DNA from 3 places in the Paenibacillus sp. FSL M7-1414 genome. Region 1 is predicted to be linked to each of the others. Evidence: riboswitches for the same ligand, from Rfam matches in the RefSeq annotation. Region 1 holds a riboswitch; each other region holds the start of a gene.

Region 1 (6,158 bases):
TATCGATTTTTCCGACACCTATTATAAATCAAAACAAGTGATTATGGTTCGAAATGTGGATAAAGACAAATATCCAACTATGGCAGAACTTGAAAATGCGAAGATTGGCGTTCAGAAAGGCTCCATTCAGGAAACGATCGGACAGAGTATTCCAGGAGCGAAGCTTACTGCGCTGGATAAAATCTCGGATATCGTGCTTCAACTGCAAACAAAACGCATTGATGCGGCAATCGTTGAAGATACCGTTGCTGCAGGTTATCTGGACGATATCATTGGACTTGCTGCTGCTGTTCCGGACGAAGAGCAAGCAGAAGCGGCAATCGGGATTCGTAAAGGTAATACCGAGCTGCTAGCTGCAGTAAATGGAACACTGGAGCGACTGAAAAGCGAAGATAAAATCAATCAGATGGTGACGGACGCCAGCCTCTTGATGGCGGATAAAGCGAACAAATCACAAAATATTTTCCAAGTATTCTGGGAGTACAAAAGTTTCTATGCTACAGGTGTAGGATACACACTTCTGTTGTCTGCACTTGGGGTTATCTTCGGGGTAATTATTGGATTGATCATCTGTTTGTTCCGTTTGCATGACGCTGCAATCTTGCGCTGGATCGGTACGGCATACGTTGAAGTGATCCGTGGCACACCGATGCTGGTACAATTGATGATTATTTACTATGGTTTTTCTCTGAGCTTTGGCATTAACTTCACTGCACTTCAGGCAGGTATCATTACACTTTCAATCAATAGTGGTGCCTATCTGGCGGAGATTTTCCGTGCAGGTATCCAAGGTGTGGATCGTGGTCAGTTGGAGGCAGCGCGTTCATTAGGTATGGGAAGAGGCGCCGCGATGCGTTATATCATATTGCCACAAGCCTTCAAAGCTGTATTACCAGCGATCGGTAATGAATTCATAACTATCATCAAAGAATCCTCCATTATCTCCGTTATCGGTATGGTGGATATTATGTATCAGGCAAGTGTAGTCAAGAACATTACGTACCAAGGCTTGAGTCCATTTTTGATTGCAGCAGCCATCTACTTTGTAATGACGTTCATTTTGTCCAAGCTGCTGGGACGACTGGAAAGGAAGTTGAGTGCAAGTGATAGACGTTAGACAATTACACAAATCTTATGGTAATAACGATGTGCTTAAGGGCATTAACGTGACGATTGGCAAAGGTGAGGTTGTCGTGGTTATCGGTCCTTCCGGTTCAGGTAAAAGTACGTTCTTGCGTTGTCTGAATCTGCTGGAACAGCCTACCTCAGGAGAGATTGATTTTGAAGGCGTGTCAATCACGGACCCCAAGCATAACATTAACGCAACTCGTGAGAAAATGGGCATGGTGTTCCAGCACTTCAACCTGTTCCCACACAAAACGGTAGAGCAAAACATTACGATTGCTCCGATTAAAGTAAAGAAACAATCCACTCAGGAAGCGGAGAAAATTGCCGCTGATCTGCTTAACACCGTAGGCTTGTACGATAAAAAAGATACATTCCCGAATCAGCTGTCTGGTGGACAGAAGCAGCGGATCGCCATTGCTAGAGCATTGGCCATGCAGCCGCATGTGATGCTGTTTGACGAGCCAACTTCGGCACTGGACCCCGAGATGGTCGGTGAAGTGTTGGATGTCATGAAACGTCTTGCAGAAGGCGGGATGACGATGGTCATCGTAACCCATGAGATGGGTTTTGCACGTGAAGTGGGAGACCGAATCCTGTTCATGGATGGCGGGGTTATTGTGGAAGAGGGAACACCTGATGAGGTGTTTGGAGCACCCAAAAATTCACGTACACGTGATTTTCTTGCCAAAGTACTCTAAACGATGTGATCAAATAGCGTTACTGACTTCGAGTCGGTAACGCTATTTTTTATGGATAATAATGACGTATGGATTCGGAAAAGTAACTATTCTGTTACCAAATGTAAAGGAATCGGGTCAACCAAACTTTCTGAATTAACCAGTATTCTTACAAATGCTTACAAGCTAAAAACCATTTGGTAAGAATTACTACAAGTTCAGGTTACAAAATTGTGATATATTGAACTCTGCCGAAACTTCCGGACAGGGAGTGCGGGGGATGTAACGATGCAGATTGTGCAGGGGGAAGATCTACAGCACACTGCTTGGGGTGAATTGGGTACATAACGTTTCAAATGTAACGAAGAACCTATAGGGTGGGCTCCTCATCCGAATCCGACAACTAACTTCGCAGGCACAATGAGGGAGGAAGACCATGATTAACAAGAAACGTATAGCCAAAACAGCAGTAGCATTAATGACAACAGCAATGCTCATTCAAGCCGTTCCGGCACACGCCGATTCAGTTCATGTGGCCAAAGAAGGGGATACCTTCTACACCTTATCAAAACAATATGGAGTAGCACTCAACACGTTAATTAAAGCAAACAACGACATTTCGGCTTACAACATTTATGGTGGTTTGAAAATTACGATTCCCGGTAAGGCAAACAATGTTGCAGCCGCTGCGGCAACGGAGAGCAAGACCCAAGCGAAGACTGTTACTACAGCGAGCTTGGACGTTAACGCAGATAACAAAGTGGTTCAAGCCTGGGGTAAAACATTCGATTACAGCAAAGCTGTGAACGTAAAAGCAACGGCATACTCTGCAGATCCGTCTGAAAATGGAGGCTGGGGTGCAGTCGATTATTTCGGGAATGACCTTGAACTGGGTACGATTGCAGTTGATCCAAGTGTGATTCCACTTGGAACTAAAGTACTGGTAACTGGTCACAGCCATCCAGGATTGCCAAAACAGGCTTTTGTAGCCACAGCACGTGATGTGGGCGGTGCAATCAAAGGTCACCGGATTGATATCTTTATCCCGGGTAGCAAACAGTCTGTAAGCTCATTTGGTTTTCAGGATATCGAGCTGTACATTCTGAAGTAGAGAGAAAATAACATTTAAAATGAATTCAAACAGGGTGTCTGCCAGTCGCTAATTCGCGAATGAACAGCACCCTTTTAATATTCTCATTTATTTCTATCACGGTCATCTTAATCTTTGGCCTTTGGCAATCCCAGCATTTCGTCCAAGGTGACCAGTTCATATCCCCAATTACGTAGTTCCTCAATGATTTCAGGCAAAGCCTCAATTGTGCCGTTCAGATTTGATCCTACACCGCCTCCAGCATGTTGCAGAACGATGGAACCGGGTTTTACGGCAGAGAGGATGTTATCTTTCACCTGTTCCTTTGAAAGGCCTTTCCAGTCCAGGGAGTCTACGTTCCAGTTCACAATGCTATAGTGTTGTTTGGCAGCCCATCTCAGCTGTTCTTCATTAATGTCTCCATAGGGCGGCCGAATCATCTTGGGCGTATATCCTGCCAAACGTCGAATAATATCCCCGGTATGTAAAATTTGTTTGCGAAAGGCATTCATCGACAGCTTACTGAATTCAGGATGATTGTAGCTGTGATTACCAACCATATGCCCTTCCTTAACGATGCGTTTCACCAGATCCGGATGTTTCTCAGCACGACTACCCACGATGAAGAATGTAGCTCTGACATTGTACTTCTTTAATACATCCAGTACTTGTGGAGTAAACCGTGGATCAGGTACATCATCAAAAGTCAGTGCAACCTTCTTGGTTGAAGGACCATTGGTTTTGAACGTATCGGCATATTTTTGACGTAACTGTCCCAATGTCAGTTGTTCTTCTTCCGCAGAATCCGAACCTGATACGGATTCACTTGGCGGGCTTGAAACATCCCGCGCTGAAACTGGAGCATGATATCCTCCGAGAAAAATAACGATAACCATCAGCATAATGAGGCGTACGCGCATAATATCGGCCTCCTTTTTCAAAATGACGTTCTCCTTGGTATGCCCGGGGGCTCCATAAAATATGCGCAGTGTGAGAAGTTTCATTGCCGATTTAGCTCATGACAGCCATAATTCCTCCATATATAACATATAGAAAAGGATAGGGGGATGGGTATGAGTACATATGATTTGAAATCCATACGTTTACAGGTGATTGAAGCAGGAGAAGATAAGGTTTTTCTCGTTACCGGAGGAAAGGCACATATTGGCGCAGTAGCCACGTTCTATGTGGATCATGAGCGCGTAAGCGGGACGACGGTACATATTCCTGGGCATAAAGAACAAGAGCTGTGTGAGCGGCTTGCCCGAAAGGCTGCCCTGCAGCTGAAAGTAACCGTTACGGTGATCATGGGTATTCATTTTGATTCCATCACGCGGATGCAGATCGACGAAATCGTGCAGACTGCAGAGAGGTTGATGGAGGATCATCTGAACAAAGATAAACGATCTTCCTGACATAAGAGCCATCGAATGTTTTGATTTTATTTGCTAAAATTGAAACGAGTTGTTAGATTGTTACGTATGTATGTTTATATACGATGTAATATCGACTAGGAGGAATAACATAATGTCCATTTTCAAACGTTTGCGTGATCTAACTATGTCTAACATCAACGCCATTATTGACAAGGCGGAAGATCCAATCAAGATGACGGATCAATATATCCGTGACATGCAAGAGGATCTGGAAGATGCGGAGAAAGCAGTAGCTCAACAGATCGCCATTGAGAAGAAATTCAAGCAGTTGTTCGAAGAGCAGGAAGCTCTTGTGAAGAAACGTGAAGAGCAGGCGCATACGGCGGCACGTGCTCAGAATATGGATTTGGCTCGACGTGCTCTGGAAGAGAAAAAGGCTGCTGAAGAGAAGATGGCTGAGTACAAAACCAGCTATGACCAAAACAAGGCTTCTGCAGATAACCTGCGTGGCAAGCTCGACGAGATGCGTAAGCAACTGACTCAAATGAAGAACAAACGCGAAACACTGGTAGCCCGTTACAATGCAGCAAAAGCCCAAACGGAAATCAACAAAGCGTTGAATGGGTTTGGCTCTGATACTGCAAGTGCTGGTATGAAGCGTATGGAAGAGAAAATGATGCAGATGGAAGCACAGGCCGAAGCAAGTAACGAAATGTCTTCCAAAGGAAAATCTTTGGATGATGAGTTCGAGAAGTTGGGTAAAGATCAGGCTGTTGAAGACGAACTCGCAGCATTGATGAAACAGTACGATAATAAGAACTAATACCTTGGTTGTCAGCAGGGTTAACCAGCGGAGGAGAAGAGTATTTCTCCTTCGCTTTTAAATGCGGTTCATGTTGATATGTGGGGGCTGTGTAAATGGATTTGAACATTTTGGCGATGCTGGTCTGGACCGGATCTGGTTCGGTTTTGCTGTTTGTGCTGATGTATGTTGATTCACTGTTCACGAAATATAAGGATTTTGCTGAAGTTAAGGCTGGCAATATGGCCGTTACTACACGTATGGTTATGAAATTATTTGCACAAGGATATGTACTCGCTACGTCCATTTCTACGGCCGGTCACCTGGGAGAAGCACTGCTGGTCTCCGTTGTATCCTTTATCATTTTGTTGATTCTGGAGAGTGTTGTACACTTTATGATTCGCAAATGGGCCAATCTGGATCTGGATACGGGAATTCAGCAAGGGAAGACAGGATACGGTTTGTTCTCTGGCGCTTTACATATCGTGGGCGCACTGATTATTGCAGCTTGTTTATAAGATAAGGAACAGGAGTAATTCTCATGAGTGTATGGAAACGAATTAAAGGAATACTAACGAAACCTGAACCACCGCAGGCAGAGAAAACGATGCTTCAGCTTGCACCTGGTGATATCTGTGAGGTTTCTCTGGTCACTTATGAAGTCGTTGGTCGGGTACAAAATCGTGCTCGAAATGCAGTTGTGCTCACGCTGCAGGATGGTACCGCATTTCGATATTTGCATATCGAAGAACGGGAACTCACACGTTACGCCCTATATACACCAATTGATGGCAGGCTTGATGCGCCTGATGAGGTGCCTACATTGCTGGACCTGGATGGACGCGCATTTCATCTGGAGGAAGAGTATGGAGGCATGGTATCAACGGCAGGTAGAACTCCATATGGCCAGGCTGGAGAACAATTGGTATGGCAGTATCAGTCGGATGATAATATGCTTCTTCGGGTGGAGTGGCAAGACAGAAGATTTACACTGTATGAGGGTGAGTCCATTCTTCCTGCGGATATCAAAGTGATTCGTTCGAGCTAGGAGAGGTTCCCAATGAAAAAACGCTTGGCACATGGAT
Region 2 (6,158 bases), 3.8 Mb from region 1:
GGAGCTGCATTATCTCGCTGGTGGCAAAGGGGCCAACCAGGCTGTTGCCGCTGCGCGTCTGGGTGGACAGACTACGATGATTGGTGCGGTGGGATCGGACGGTTTTGGCGAACGTCTGCTGCACAGTCTGACGGAAAGTGGTGCAGATGCCTCGAAGGTTCGCATATTGGAAGACACGGTTACAGGGACGGCTTCCATCTGGCTCTCTCGGGGAGACAACCGGATTATCGTTATTCCTGGTGCGAATGGGCAAGTGGTACCTGAGATGCTGGAAGAGGCGGATACGGTAAAAAGCCTGACTGCAGCCGCAGCGGTGCTGCTGCAGCTGGAGATCCCGCTGCCAGCGGTTACCCGCGCCGCCCAACTGGCGGCTGAAGGCAGCGCACTGGTGGTGCTCAACCCGGCTCCCGCGGTGCCGGGTCTGCCCCAGGAGCTCCTGCGGTGCGTCGACGTTGTCACGCCAAACCGCAGTGAGCTTGCCGTGCTTACCGGCCGGGATCATCTCCGGCCGGAAGACCTGGATGCGGCGGTCGCAGAGCTCGCCGCATCCCTCGGGGCCGCTGTCGTCACGACGCTCGGCCCCGAGGGGGCTGTGTACGCGGCGGCGCCTGGTGGCCGCGTACAAGCAGGGCGTGCCGGCGCGTGCCGTGCGCCCGGCTACGCCGTAAGCGCCCTCGATACGACCGGCGCTGGCGATTGCTTCAACGGCGCGCTGGCGGTAGTCCTCGCGCGCGGTGAGACTTTGGACGCGGCCGTAGGCTTCGCCATGGGTGCGGCCGCGTTATCCGTGACGAAGCTCGGCGCCCAGTCCGGGATGCCGTCCGCACGTGAAGTTGAGGCCTTTCTGGCTGAGCATGCCGCAGAGGCTTAATAATTGATATAACAAAGAGGCTCTTATTCTCCGAAAAGGGGATTAAGCGCCTCTTTGTTATGCGTGTGCAGAGATTATTTCTTCTCTGACAGCCACATGGCGATATTTGCAATCTCTTCATCCTGCAGTTTGCCCTTGAAGGAAGGCATACCACCTTTACCTTTGACAATCGTAGAATAGATTTTCTCCAGATCATCCTGGCTGCCGATGTTGGCCAGAGCAGGTCCTACGCCACCTTGAAGCTGATCCCCGTGACAGGAGATACAATTGGCTTTGACCAGTGCTTCAGCTTGTCCGGCATCCAATGTTACTTCCGGCATGGTTGGCTTGGCTTCTTCAGCCACTTCTTCTTTCCCTGGAAGCGTAAACATTAAAACAATAGCTAAAGCGCATGCTGCAAAAAATACTCCGCTCATGATCCATTTGTGCATCCCTTATGTCCCCTCCAGAATGAAAGATCATCTAACCTGAAACTATCCATATCATTATAACGGAACCTGTACTGACATCATAGCATTTTGTGGGAATTTTTTGAACTAATCACATAACAAGGGGCAAATTTGGTTGTTTTGCAATGGATTCTAACCGCGAGGCCCTTCATAAACCATACAGTGAAAGGGCTTCAAGCCGCTTGGGGTCTGTCGTTCGTATGTATCCTGGGTGACAAATCCACTCTTCAGATAGACTTGAATGGCACGAGCATTCCAAGTGAGTACTTCCAGATCAATCTCATTCGTGGGATTTCGGCGAATAGCTTCCTGTACAATGGCAGTGACAAAAGCTGTCCCTTGACCCTGACCACACAGCTCTGGATGCATGCCAAGGCCAATTCGGGTTACCCCTTGAAGTGGGAAGTATTGAGTAAACCCACATATACGATCGTTCTGATCCAGGACGATCGCATATTGCTCCTGCCGCAGCTGTGCATCTCCGAATTCCACTTCCAGAGCTTTCATCTGCTCCCATGGGAGCCAGCTGTAGATATTGTAAGGCGGATCATACTGCCAACTGCAGATAAGCTCCGCATGTTCTTCTCGCATGGGTACAACGTGAAACGTCACAGGGGTTTCCTTCATACACCTGCATGCTCCTTTCCTTGAAACAGAACTCTTTGTCCACTCTACAAAAGTGATGTTCATTTAGCAAGTCTTCCTTCCCAAGAAAAAAATGAAACAAAAGTTCCGGTAATTTCGTTTATATTATAACGGGATGGGTAAAAACATCATAAGGGCACGGACGAACGAACGCAAAATGAACCTGTTGATGTCGCAGGATATAACCCGAGTATAACTTGCAACATGAATAAGGATTGAAGCACAAAAAAACCGCCGGATACATTCCTGCGGAGAATGTACCGGGCGGTTCTGTTATGCTTCTTGCTTCGTTCCAGTATGGTTAATGGTTACAGCATCATGTTGCTCAGCTTGTCCCTAGTCAAGGGCCAGTGATTCATATGCGTCCGTGCTCATAATCCGTTTTGCGCCAACATAACGATTGGCCCAATAGTTTTCACTCAATGCACTGATCGTAACGCCTTTGGAAGAAGAGGAGTGTGCGAACTTTCCATCCCCTACAAAGATTCCTACATGGGATACGCCTTTACCTGTTGTATTAAAGAACACCAGATCGCCAGCTCTCATCTCCATGCGGGATACGGAATCGCCCATGTCGAATTGGGAACTGGATTGGCGTGCCAAATCAATACCCAACTTGTCGAATACATACCGTGTAAATCCGGAGCAGTCAAAGCCGTTAAGCGTTGTTCCCCCACTTTTGTATGTAGTTCCCATTGCTGAATCAATTACTGTGTCCATCTTTGAATCTGCGAATGCGCTACCTGCACCAAGCGATAAAGCGAATGTGATGCTAAGTACAGCTGCGGTTAATTTCTTCTTGAACAAGAGATATTCCCCTTCCAACGCCTGCGAGGTTAGCTTAAGGATTCGGTTGAAGGTCCCCTATGATCCCTCTGTAGCAAGATCAATTCACCCATAACTGGTTCCCCCGCTTCCCAGGTGCCAGGAATTTGGCTATGCTAGTTATGCACCTGCGAAATCAAGAAATGACGATTTAATTTTAAGTAGTTACAAATATGAATGTAAAGATTACAAAGTTGTTACTAAAAACTCACTGCGATTATTGTAACAGAGGAGTACGGCTTTGGCAACGTTTAGCAACAAATTTAGCAAAAAAAACCTCGACCTTTGACGGGGAAAGGTTGAGGTTTGCCTATTTATAAGTACATATTAGGCCATGAGTTTAACATGTGATGGTAACAATTTTTAAACTATCTGCTCTCACCTTTGGATATTTTGGACTGCCATAATCGGAAATGGCTGCATATTTTCCACAGACTCAATAGACATCTGGCAAGTGGATACGTCTGTTGTAGTATAAGTCCGGTAAGCCCCGTTAATAACCATGAGGCTGTAGTGAATGCCCCAAAGACGAGCAGGTGTACTCCGCCCAGCAGGAGTGCAATGCCGATTACAGCGATGAGATGACGCAGTGCAATCCAGAGTGCTTTGAGGGTACCGTGAGCCCCGCCTTCTCCTTCTGGTGCCGAAACACCGAACTGCATGTAGAGTATGACATGGTGGATGATCCAACCATATACAATCCAGGCAGCAACATAAGGTATACCAGGCAAAAGTAATTGAAGGGAATGAAATCCGTCCATGAGAATCGAGTAGAGCTTCGGTATGAGCCAGTAGGCGGGCAGAAGTATCAATAATGTACGTATGGTGTGGAGCAGCAGCATCGGTTTCCACAGATTTTTGATTCCGCGGACAAAGGGGATGCGCTCTTCTGTAGAATTAAAGTGCTGAAGTGAGTAGAGCAGTCCTGCCTGAATGAGGGGGCTGATCAACATGCGAACCAGCAGCATGCCCCCGAGAATCCATAGATAACGATGAACCTCCGGATGGGTAGACAGGTTAAGTTGACTTTCCATTTTGAACAAAAGTGTACTCAGCTCACCGGCATCAGCATCTGGATAGCGAAGGAGCAGTGGGATGACGGCCGATTGTACCATTCGATAGAAGAAATATCCCCAAATGAGTTGATAAAGAAATAAGAGTGCGGCAATGAACATATGCTGACGGACGAGAAACCAGCCTTCACGTATTTTCGCTTTCACCGTTTCCACCTCACCATGACAGACCTCCGAATATGGCTTCTATTAGTTTGGTTACACTCATGCTCCAGCGGGACTTCGTCTGCTCATCCAGTCCGGATTTCAGGAAATTGTTCATATGGCGGTTCTCCAGCACGATCGAGTACAGGGGATCGGTCATGGCCCAGGATACGGGGGATGTGTGAGTTAATTTATACGTGATGCGCTCTTCTTTGCCATTCCATTGCTTGGTGAGGATATGCCCGTCTTCAAAAGCAATGCGAACAGGAACGGCGCTGTAATCACTACCTTTTTTTGCGATCGTCACGGATGACTCGTACAATGTTTGACCGTCTTTCTGTACGGGCGTAACACGAATCTTCTCTACAGCAAAGTCAGCCATCCCGTTACCATAGACATATTGGTCAAAATAATCAGACCAGGAAGTGCGGGTCACTTGTTCCACAATTTTCTGAAAATCAGCCGAAGTGGGATGTTTGAAACGGTACTTCTTCACATAGGTAGAGAGAATGCGTTCCATCTTTTTTGTGCCGACTTGATGTTCGATACCAAGCAATACAAGTTTGCCACGTGTATAGACATTGGCTGCATACTCATTCTGTGAATCGAACTTCCAGGATTCTTGTGTTAAAGATGAAGGAGACGTAATCAGTCCCGATTGTACTGGCAGGTTCGGAATCAGTCCGTATTCCTGCTCCATCAGTTTATCTTCCGCATAAGAGGTGAATCCCTCATCTAGCCAGGCTTCCTCGAATTCGTTGCTGGCAACCATGCCGTAGAAGTACTGGTGTCCGATCTCGTGGACTACGGTTCGTTCCAGGTCATAACCTGGCGTGGTGTCATCGGCTCCAAAGGCTGTAACTAGCGTAGGGTATTCCATACCTCCAGCGCCGTTCCCCGCTTTGGGTGGAACTACGATGGATAAGGTAGCGTAAGGATATGGGCCAAACCATTTGCTATAGTTGGCTAGTGCGGCCTTCGCGGCGTAGAAATAACGTTCTTTCAGATCCTGATGAGCAGGGTCCAGATATAACTTGATTCGTACACCAGGCACATTGGGTGCAGAGAAGGGTTCCTCGGCGTAGACAAAATCCGGTGAAGCTGCCCATGCGAAGTCATGCACATCATCGGCATAGAATTGATAGACCTTTTCTCCATTCTTCACCACGGCTTGCTGCGTCGGAAATCCGGTAGCAGCAACTTTGTATGTTTCAGGCACCCGAATACGTACACTATATATACCGAAGTCGGCGTAAAACTCTGAATTGCCATGGTACTGGTGCAGATTCCAGCCTTCCGTTGCTCGTCCACGTCTGCCCACAGGTTCATAGGCACTTAATTTGGGAAACCATTGACCTGCCATGACAAAATTATCAGCAGTTCCCATCCGGGCAAAAATCTTCGGCAGATTCACTTCAAATCGGGTGTGGAGCGTGATGCTTTCCCCGCCTTTGACGGGTTTGGGCAAGCGTACTTTAATGAGGGTGGTGTCCTTGATATTTCCGTCATCTGGTTGCACATACTGCATCCTGTGTAGCAGAGAGAGCCCGTCCTCCGTTTTCATTTCGGTAATGTTCATGGAGCCGTAGCCATTGGTAGGCATGACATCACCCCGAAGCTTTCCACCGGATTCCTTCATAAAGGTGGTGTCAGCAGAAGAGAAGGCGTTGGGATACATATGAAAGTAAAGCTCGCTGACGGTTTTTTTACCTGGATGTGTCCAGGTAATCGTCTGAGTCCCTTCCAGTACATTCCCTTCGACCAGTTTTACATCCATGTGATATTCCACAACACGGTTGCTGTACACTTCGGCAGTAGGGGTCTGTACACTTTCTGGAGGTGCTGGCGTTGGGGCTATTGCCTTAGGCTTGCCCGATTCGGGGGCGAGTACTGGCAATTCGGAATGAGTTGAGCGATTATAACCCAGAGTGATCCATATCCCTCCGGCAAGTACACACAGGGCCAGGGATGCAGTGAGCCAGCTCTTGGCGCGTCGTGGAATCATCGTTAAATACCTCCCGTTGACAAGCATCTACAGCATGTATATGTTTGCAATGGGGCAATTATTAGTTAAAATATTTGTATCAACCCTTGGAGGTTATAAACATGGACCAAAACGAGCAAAACGGCAAAAAACAGATTGCCTTGAAT
Region 3 (6,158 bases), 3.9 Mb from region 1:
TCTTTGAATAATCTCTTTCGTACGCTTGGGCGTTGCAATTTCAATCGTCTCTTCCATGTTCTTCATATGCTCACAATCCTTCACGTTCAATTTGCGCTAATGCTGTAGAGAACTCTTCCCGTGTAATCTGAAATACACTGAGACGTTTGTGGAACTGCTTACCGTTACAATAACCGATGCCTAGCAGATTGCCCATCTCCATACGACGTGCAGCAGCCTGCGGATGCACAATAAGTCCTGCCGCGATCAGGTCTTCCCAATCGATCAGGCTCGGAGCACCTTCGTATGAAGTATGTACGCGCGCCAACGCATGACGGATCGCCTCGGGTGAGGCATTCTCCACCCCAATGTCCCCTTTGCGCGTTGCATCGGCTTCCGGAATGAAGGCATGTTTGCAGCCTGGCACCTTGTTCGCAATAATTTTACGAATGCGTTCGCCAGCATGATCCGGATCTGTCAGTACAATGACTCCCCGTCTCTCCTGAGCAAGCGCAATCCGCTTCAGAATGCGTTGGTTGATGGCTGATCCACCTGTTTCTATGGTATCGGCTTCCACGGCCCGACGGATAGCTACCGTATCGTCACGGCCTTCCACCACAATGACTTCTTTTATCATGTTCCATTTCTTCCTTTCTAACGCAAAAAGAAGAGGAATATCCTCTTCTCTGCCAAACGGCGGGGGAGACTGAATTCAGACTCCTCCGCCACATATTCCGCATGAATCATTCATGCAACTATTTTATAGCATTCCCATTTCAAAGTAAAACGATTTTAGTTCGCTTCCGGCTTCACCGGACCGATCACGTAGACCGTCTTGCCTTTCTTACGTCCAAAATTCAGGGCATGCTTCACACTGTCATAATACACATCAATTTTGTTGCCTTTAATGGCACCGCCTGTATCTTCCGCACGACGGAATCCCAGACCTTCGATATATACCCACCAGCCAATTGGAATGACTTTGGGATCAACCGCAATGGTGCGCCCTTCCGTTACACGAGTACCGGAAGCTGTTTTAGTTCCAATGCCAGGCTCTTCGGAAGAGTAGGCAGTCATGGATACATTTTTAAGTACTTTGGAGTATTTAAAAGAAGTCCCGGATACGGTAATCACTTTGCTGCCCGAGGCAGATGTTTTCTTCGAGTTCGTTGTTGTAGCCTTTTTGGTTGTTGACGTTTGAGCCGATACGGTCTGAATCTCAGGTTCTTTCACGACCGGTTTTGCTTTGGTGCCGACAGCGATCACTTTATCTACACGATTATTCGCGACAGATTTGCCGACCATTTTTTTGGAGACCAATTCTCCATCCTGAAATACCTTTTCGATATGCTGCACAATTGTGCCTTCTTTGCCGTTCACAACGACACGGTTATCCCCTTTGTACAAGCTAGGGTCAGCCGTTTTAATGACTTTGTAAGCGATCGGCTGCTCTACTTCCACTGTACGCTTTGTTACGCGCACTACACGGATCTTCATCTCCGCTTTGATCGCAGTTCCAAGCGCCGGATACACTTTATCATTACTTTCAACTTGAATACCTGATTTTTGAATTGCATCTTCTACCGATGAATCGGTTGTATACAGAGTCTTGGTGTCTCCGTCTGCCGTAATGTTAACTGGAACGGCCCGCTCAATAACGATTCGGTCTCCATCTGTAATCGCCCCATTCATGGACATGGATACCTTATCGTGAGGGCTGACTGTGATCGACTGCTCCTCCAGCATTTCCTGAAGCATTCCTGTACGAGTCTCTACCACCTGAGCTTTGCCATCAATAACCAGCGAAATTTGTTTCCCGGCCTGACCGTAAACGACTAACAAGATCATGATTGTAAGCGCAATTGAGAAAATCGCGATCAATGCCATTTGACGCATGTTCTCATGCTTCCACCGCAACGCGAAAGACTTACTGGATGATCGTGACTCATGGGTCTCTTCTGGTTGGAATGTGCCCACTTCTCCGTCCTCCTTCATAGCCTCGCCGTCTAAAGTAATGCATGATGTCTTTGACGTGACTATACCAAATTTTCTACAGAACACAGATTGGACCAACATAATCCGGTTCTGCACCATGAATCAATCTTCGCAACATGATGTCATCCTCCTGAATACCTACCGTATGATGACAATATTTCTTTTATTCAAAAACAAAAAAGCCAAAGAAAGAGTGTAAGAGGAACTCTTTCGTGGCTTCCGAATGATTTTGAATATCGGAAATTCATGCACGAGGTTGCCTCTCTTTTTCCGCTTGCGAGGTTAGCTGTCGGGTTCGGGCGAAAGAGAGCCGCCCTATCTTGGGTCACCCGCTCATGGCGGACGCCCTTGAATTCACCCCGAGACCCAAAGAAGAAATCAAATACGGCTTCGCAGTTCCCTTCGCTGCTTTTGGGTCAGCGAACGTTGCGCATCGGCCAAATACACCGATGTTTAAGCCCTATTGGTTCCCCCGCTCTCCGTTAACGGAGACTCAGCGAGACTGATTCATGAAAGTAATGTTGTTTCATCGGAAAGTGTCCCTTTGTTCATCCCCCGAACATCTGTCCAATTTTCCGCACAACAATTCACTGAAAAGATGATATCCTGTTTTGATGCATGTTGTAAAGCGTTGATCAAGTACGTTTTTCTGAATATTTGGTTAAAATATTGTAATATTCTTGATTTATTTGGATCAAAGGGCAAATTACCTCCGCTTACCTGCCTTTTTCACCTCATTTGCTCGTTTTTTTACCGAATTCCAAATCGTTCCATGGCATTTTTGGTTGTTATTGCAGCAATTTCCTCCACCGAAATGCCTTTAATTTCCGCAGCTGCCTCTGCAACCAGACGTACATGCGCTGTCTCATTTCGCTTCCCACGATAAGGGTGAGGTGTCAAATATGGAGCATCTGTTTCAATGAAAAACCGGTCCATAGGAACCTTCTCCAGCACCTCTTTGGGCTGCTTTGCATTTTTGAATGTGATCGGTCCTCCGAAGGAGAGATGGAAGCCCATATCGAGACAACTTTTTGCTGTTTCCCAACTGCCCGAGAACGAGTGCATCACACCGCCAACTTCGCCAGCCTTCTCTTCACGCAAAATTCTTATGATATCCTCATGTGCATCCCGATTATGGATGACAATTGGCATGTTCACTTCACGCGCCAAAGCAATTTGTTGTCGTAATACACGATGCTGTATTTCTTTTGGTGAAGTATCCCAGTGATAATCCAATCCAATCTCACCGATCGCAACCACTTTTTCATGCTTGCATAAAGATGCAATCCACTCCAAATCGCCCTCCTGCATTGTGATCGCATCTACGGGATGCCACCCTACAGCTGCATATATAAAGTCATATGTTTCGGCGAGTTTCATTGTGGTTGGAATCGTCTCCCGGTTAAAGCCAATGTTGATCATGCGACCAACTCCTGCATCCACAGCACGCTGAATCATGTCCTCGCGGTCCTCGTCGAATTGTGGTGCATCCAGATGTGTATGTGTGTCGAACAGCATCATGTCTGTATCTCCCTTCATGTCGAAATAACGACTATCTTCTTTTTCAAAATCCAATTTGTAAAATTCAATAATTCAATGACTCATACATAAAACATTTTGGGTATCTGTGTATTACATCATTACGTTTGTCTCTTCACAACTACAATATATAGAAGATATACGGATATTCTGATCTATATATTGTTGATTTTGCTCATTCTGCCTACTTGCATTTACAAAATTATGTCGATCTACATATACTCCCCATTAAAGCAGATTACTGTATCATGGAAAATAGCTCTTTTAGAAAGTGTTTTGATATCGAAATTCTTCATCGGATTATACCCACATGATTACAAGAAATAGGGGCGTATATGTGACGGTAATTCGTGAATAATCGCATCCACCTTGTTTTGAGGGTAATACAAATGATGTTTCCCTCGGTGAAGCCCACTGATGGAACGGACAATGTCAGATACTTCTGACAACTCACGTAAATTGTCCTGTCGATCCAGAAGAAGAATCTGCTTATCTGTGGATTCATCCGGACGAAACACATCATACGGATTATCCGAAGGAAAATCAATTTCAAGATCATATTCGGGATCGAGGCCAGCCTGTACAAAAGCTTCCCGAATCTCTTCCATCATTGTCAAGTCGACCTGTTCAAGCTCTACATACTTATATAACTTGCGATCCATAAAACGTTCGCATAACTCACTTAGAACAGTATCGTCCTCCTTGCGCCACTGCGTAAATGCCGTCTGAATTAATGCTTCATCCAACTGCAAATATTCATCCACGGATAATTCTCCTTCAAATAATTGAGGGAGTGGATCAATCATGAAGCGGAATTGAAAACCATGTTGTAGGAGTGTTTTCGCTCGCTTGAATATTTGCCGCAATATAATTTCAGAACTACGAGTTACCGGATGGAAGTAAATCTGCCAATACATCTGATACCGAGACATTAGGTAATCCTCCACAGCATGCATGCCTGACTCCTTGACTACAATCCGCCCATGATAAGGACGCAGCATCCGAAGGATACGATCAAGGTCAATCGTGCCGTAATTTACACCTGTAAAATAGGCATCCCTGAGCAAATAATCCATTCGGTCTGCATCAAGCGGACTGGTCACCAAGTTAACCACAATCGGCTTTTCATACGTTTTTTGAATGACAGATGCTACTTTCTCAGGAAAATCAGGAGCATACCGTCTTAAGATCGCCCCTACTTCGGTATCACCTGTAATAATGCGGCAAGTCCAATCTTCGTGATTCATGTCAAAAGCTTCCTCGATGGAGTGAGAGAACGGCCCATGCCCGAGATCATGAAGCAGAGCTGCACACAGAGCTACAATCTTTTCTTCCTTCGGCCAATCCGAATAATGACTTCTTTCAAATTGAGAGATGATCTTGCGTGTGATCTCATAAACACCTAGTGAATGTGAGAACCGACTATGCTCTGCTCCGTGAAAGGTAAGGTAAGAAGTACCCAGCTGACGAATCCGGCGTAAACGCTGAAATTCCGGAGTGTTAATTAACTGCCATATAACCGGATCTTGCACGTGGATATAATTATGTACCGGATCTTTGAATACTTTCTCTTCCGTTAAACGTTGTTCCATGTCGACTCACTCCTTTAATTTCTTTTATATTAACGCTTTGAGCTCTGCGATTCACCTAAGATTCGACACCATATGACGAACTTTGTCGAATGAAGTAGTTTTGTCGTTTTCCAAATCGACAAAGCTGACATTGAGGTTTAAATGCGAAAAACGGCTTCCAATCCCTTACCACCAGTAACCTTGTGAAAAACAGCCTTAATTTTAAGCTAATTTTAAGGTTGACTGATTTGGGAATCGTTGGTATGATGAGTATCATAAAACATAAAATAATGTCGAATAATGACAAAGATAGTTAGCTGAGAGGAGCACTGATTATAATGATGAAATCAACAGGTATTGTAAGAAAAGTGGACGAACTGGGACGGGTAGTTATTCCAATTGAATTGCGCCGTACGCTCGGTATTGGTGAAAAAGATGCTCTGGAAATCTACGTTGACGGCGAGCGCATCATGTTGAAAAAATACGAGCCTGCTTGTATCTTCTGTGGTAATGCAGAGAACGTTACTTACTTCAAAGGTAAAATTGTTTGTAACGAATGTATTTCCGAAATCCCTGCACCTGTGACAAAATAAGAAAAACCAGGTATACTGGACTTATCTAAATTGTTATTTCTAACCTTTTTAATATTCCTTAATGACCTTCCCGGTGTGAACCCCACCGCGGAAGGTATTTTTTTGCCTTGTTATGGGTTCCATTACCCAAAATGATTCTGTCACACGCGAACTGGGAGAGAACGATGAAATTTGTTCGGAATTTTTTTTAGCCACTCTGCTCTTTTTAATATTCCACTAAGGTTGGATATAAGCTTCTTTTCAGGTTATGTTCCCCACAACAGAAGATATTTGGTTAGATTACTACTCGATTAATGCATTATATACATCACGCTTCGCCAGACCGCGATCGGTAGCCGTTTTTTTCATTGCATCTTTGCGGTTATGTCCTTCACCCTCATAATGGCTGACATGATCCGCGAGTGACATGAGCTGCCACCATGCTTCGCGCTCAGCCTTACGCTCCTCTTCCTTAATGCCTTCTACCAGCAAGCAGTACTCG

Evidence for each region. A riboswitch is a leader RNA that binds a small molecule or an ion and turns the genes downstream of it on or off. The one in region 1 is predicted to bind cyclic di-AMP.
Region 2: linked by a shared signal. The riboswitch ahead of MHH92_RS00530 (C40 family peptidase) and the one ahead of MHH92_RS17095 (3D domain-containing protein) in region 1 are both predicted to bind cyclic di-AMP.
Region 3: linked by a shared signal. The riboswitch ahead of MHH92_RS00150 (3D domain-containing protein) and the one ahead of MHH92_RS17095 (3D domain-containing protein) in region 1 are both predicted to bind cyclic di-AMP.

Annotation. Positions count from the first base shown of each region.
Region 1 covers NZ_JBBOOS010000001.1:3,939,848-3,946,005, reverse strand. The annotation lists gene MHH92_RS17105 (ABC transporter substrate-binding protein/permease) at 1-1,117, shown strand, start outside; gene MHH92_RS17100 (amino acid ABC transporter ATP-binding protein) at 1,104-1,826, shown strand; cyclic di-AMP (ydaO/yuaA leader) riboswitch at 2,045-2,239, shown strand; gene MHH92_RS17095 (3D domain-containing protein) at 2,242-2,916, shown strand; gene MHH92_RS17090 (polysaccharide deacetylase family protein) at 3,024-3,815, opposite strand; gene lpdD (prenylated flavin chaperone LpdD) at 3,969-4,310, shown strand; gene MHH92_RS17080 (PspA/IM30 family protein) at 4,423-5,094, shown strand; gene MHH92_RS17075 (DUF350 domain-containing protein) at 5,190-5,591, shown strand; gene MHH92_RS17070 (DUF4178 domain-containing protein) at 5,615-6,121, shown strand; gene MHH92_RS17065 (DUF4247 domain-containing protein) at 6,134-6,158, shown strand, end outside.
Region 2 covers NZ_JBBOOS010000001.1:107,224-113,381, forward strand. The annotation lists gene rbsK (ribokinase) at 1-871, shown strand, start outside; gene MHH92_RS00520 (c-type cytochrome) at 946-1,302, opposite strand; gene MHH92_RS00525 (GNAT family N-acetyltransferase) at 1,453-1,947, opposite strand; gene MHH92_RS00530 (C40 family peptidase) at 2,302-2,772, opposite strand; cyclic di-AMP (ydaO/yuaA leader) riboswitch at 2,776-2,913, opposite strand; gene MHH92_RS00535 (hypothetical protein) at 3,159-4,010, opposite strand; gene MHH92_RS00540 (M1 family metallopeptidase) at 4,021-6,012, opposite strand; gene MHH92_RS00545 (YwhD family protein) at 6,114-6,158, shown strand, end outside.
Region 3 covers NZ_JBBOOS010000001.1:29,343-35,500, reverse strand. The annotation lists gene rsmA (16S rRNA (adenine(1518)-N(6)/adenine(1519)-N(6))-dimethyltransferase RsmA) at 1-66, opposite strand, end outside; gene rnmV (ribonuclease M5) at 71-616, opposite strand; gene MHH92_RS00150 (3D domain-containing protein) at 772-1,956, opposite strand; cyclic di-AMP (ydaO/yuaA leader) riboswitch at 2,230-2,483, opposite strand; gene MHH92_RS00145 (TatD family hydrolase) at 2,725-3,495, opposite strand; gene MHH92_RS00140 (HD domain-containing protein) at 3,828-5,105, opposite strand; gene MHH92_RS00135 (AbrB/MazE/SpoVT family DNA-binding domain-containing protein) at 5,423-5,677, shown strand; gene rsmI (16S rRNA (cytidine(1402)-2'-O)-methyltransferase) at 5,960-6,158, opposite strand, start outside.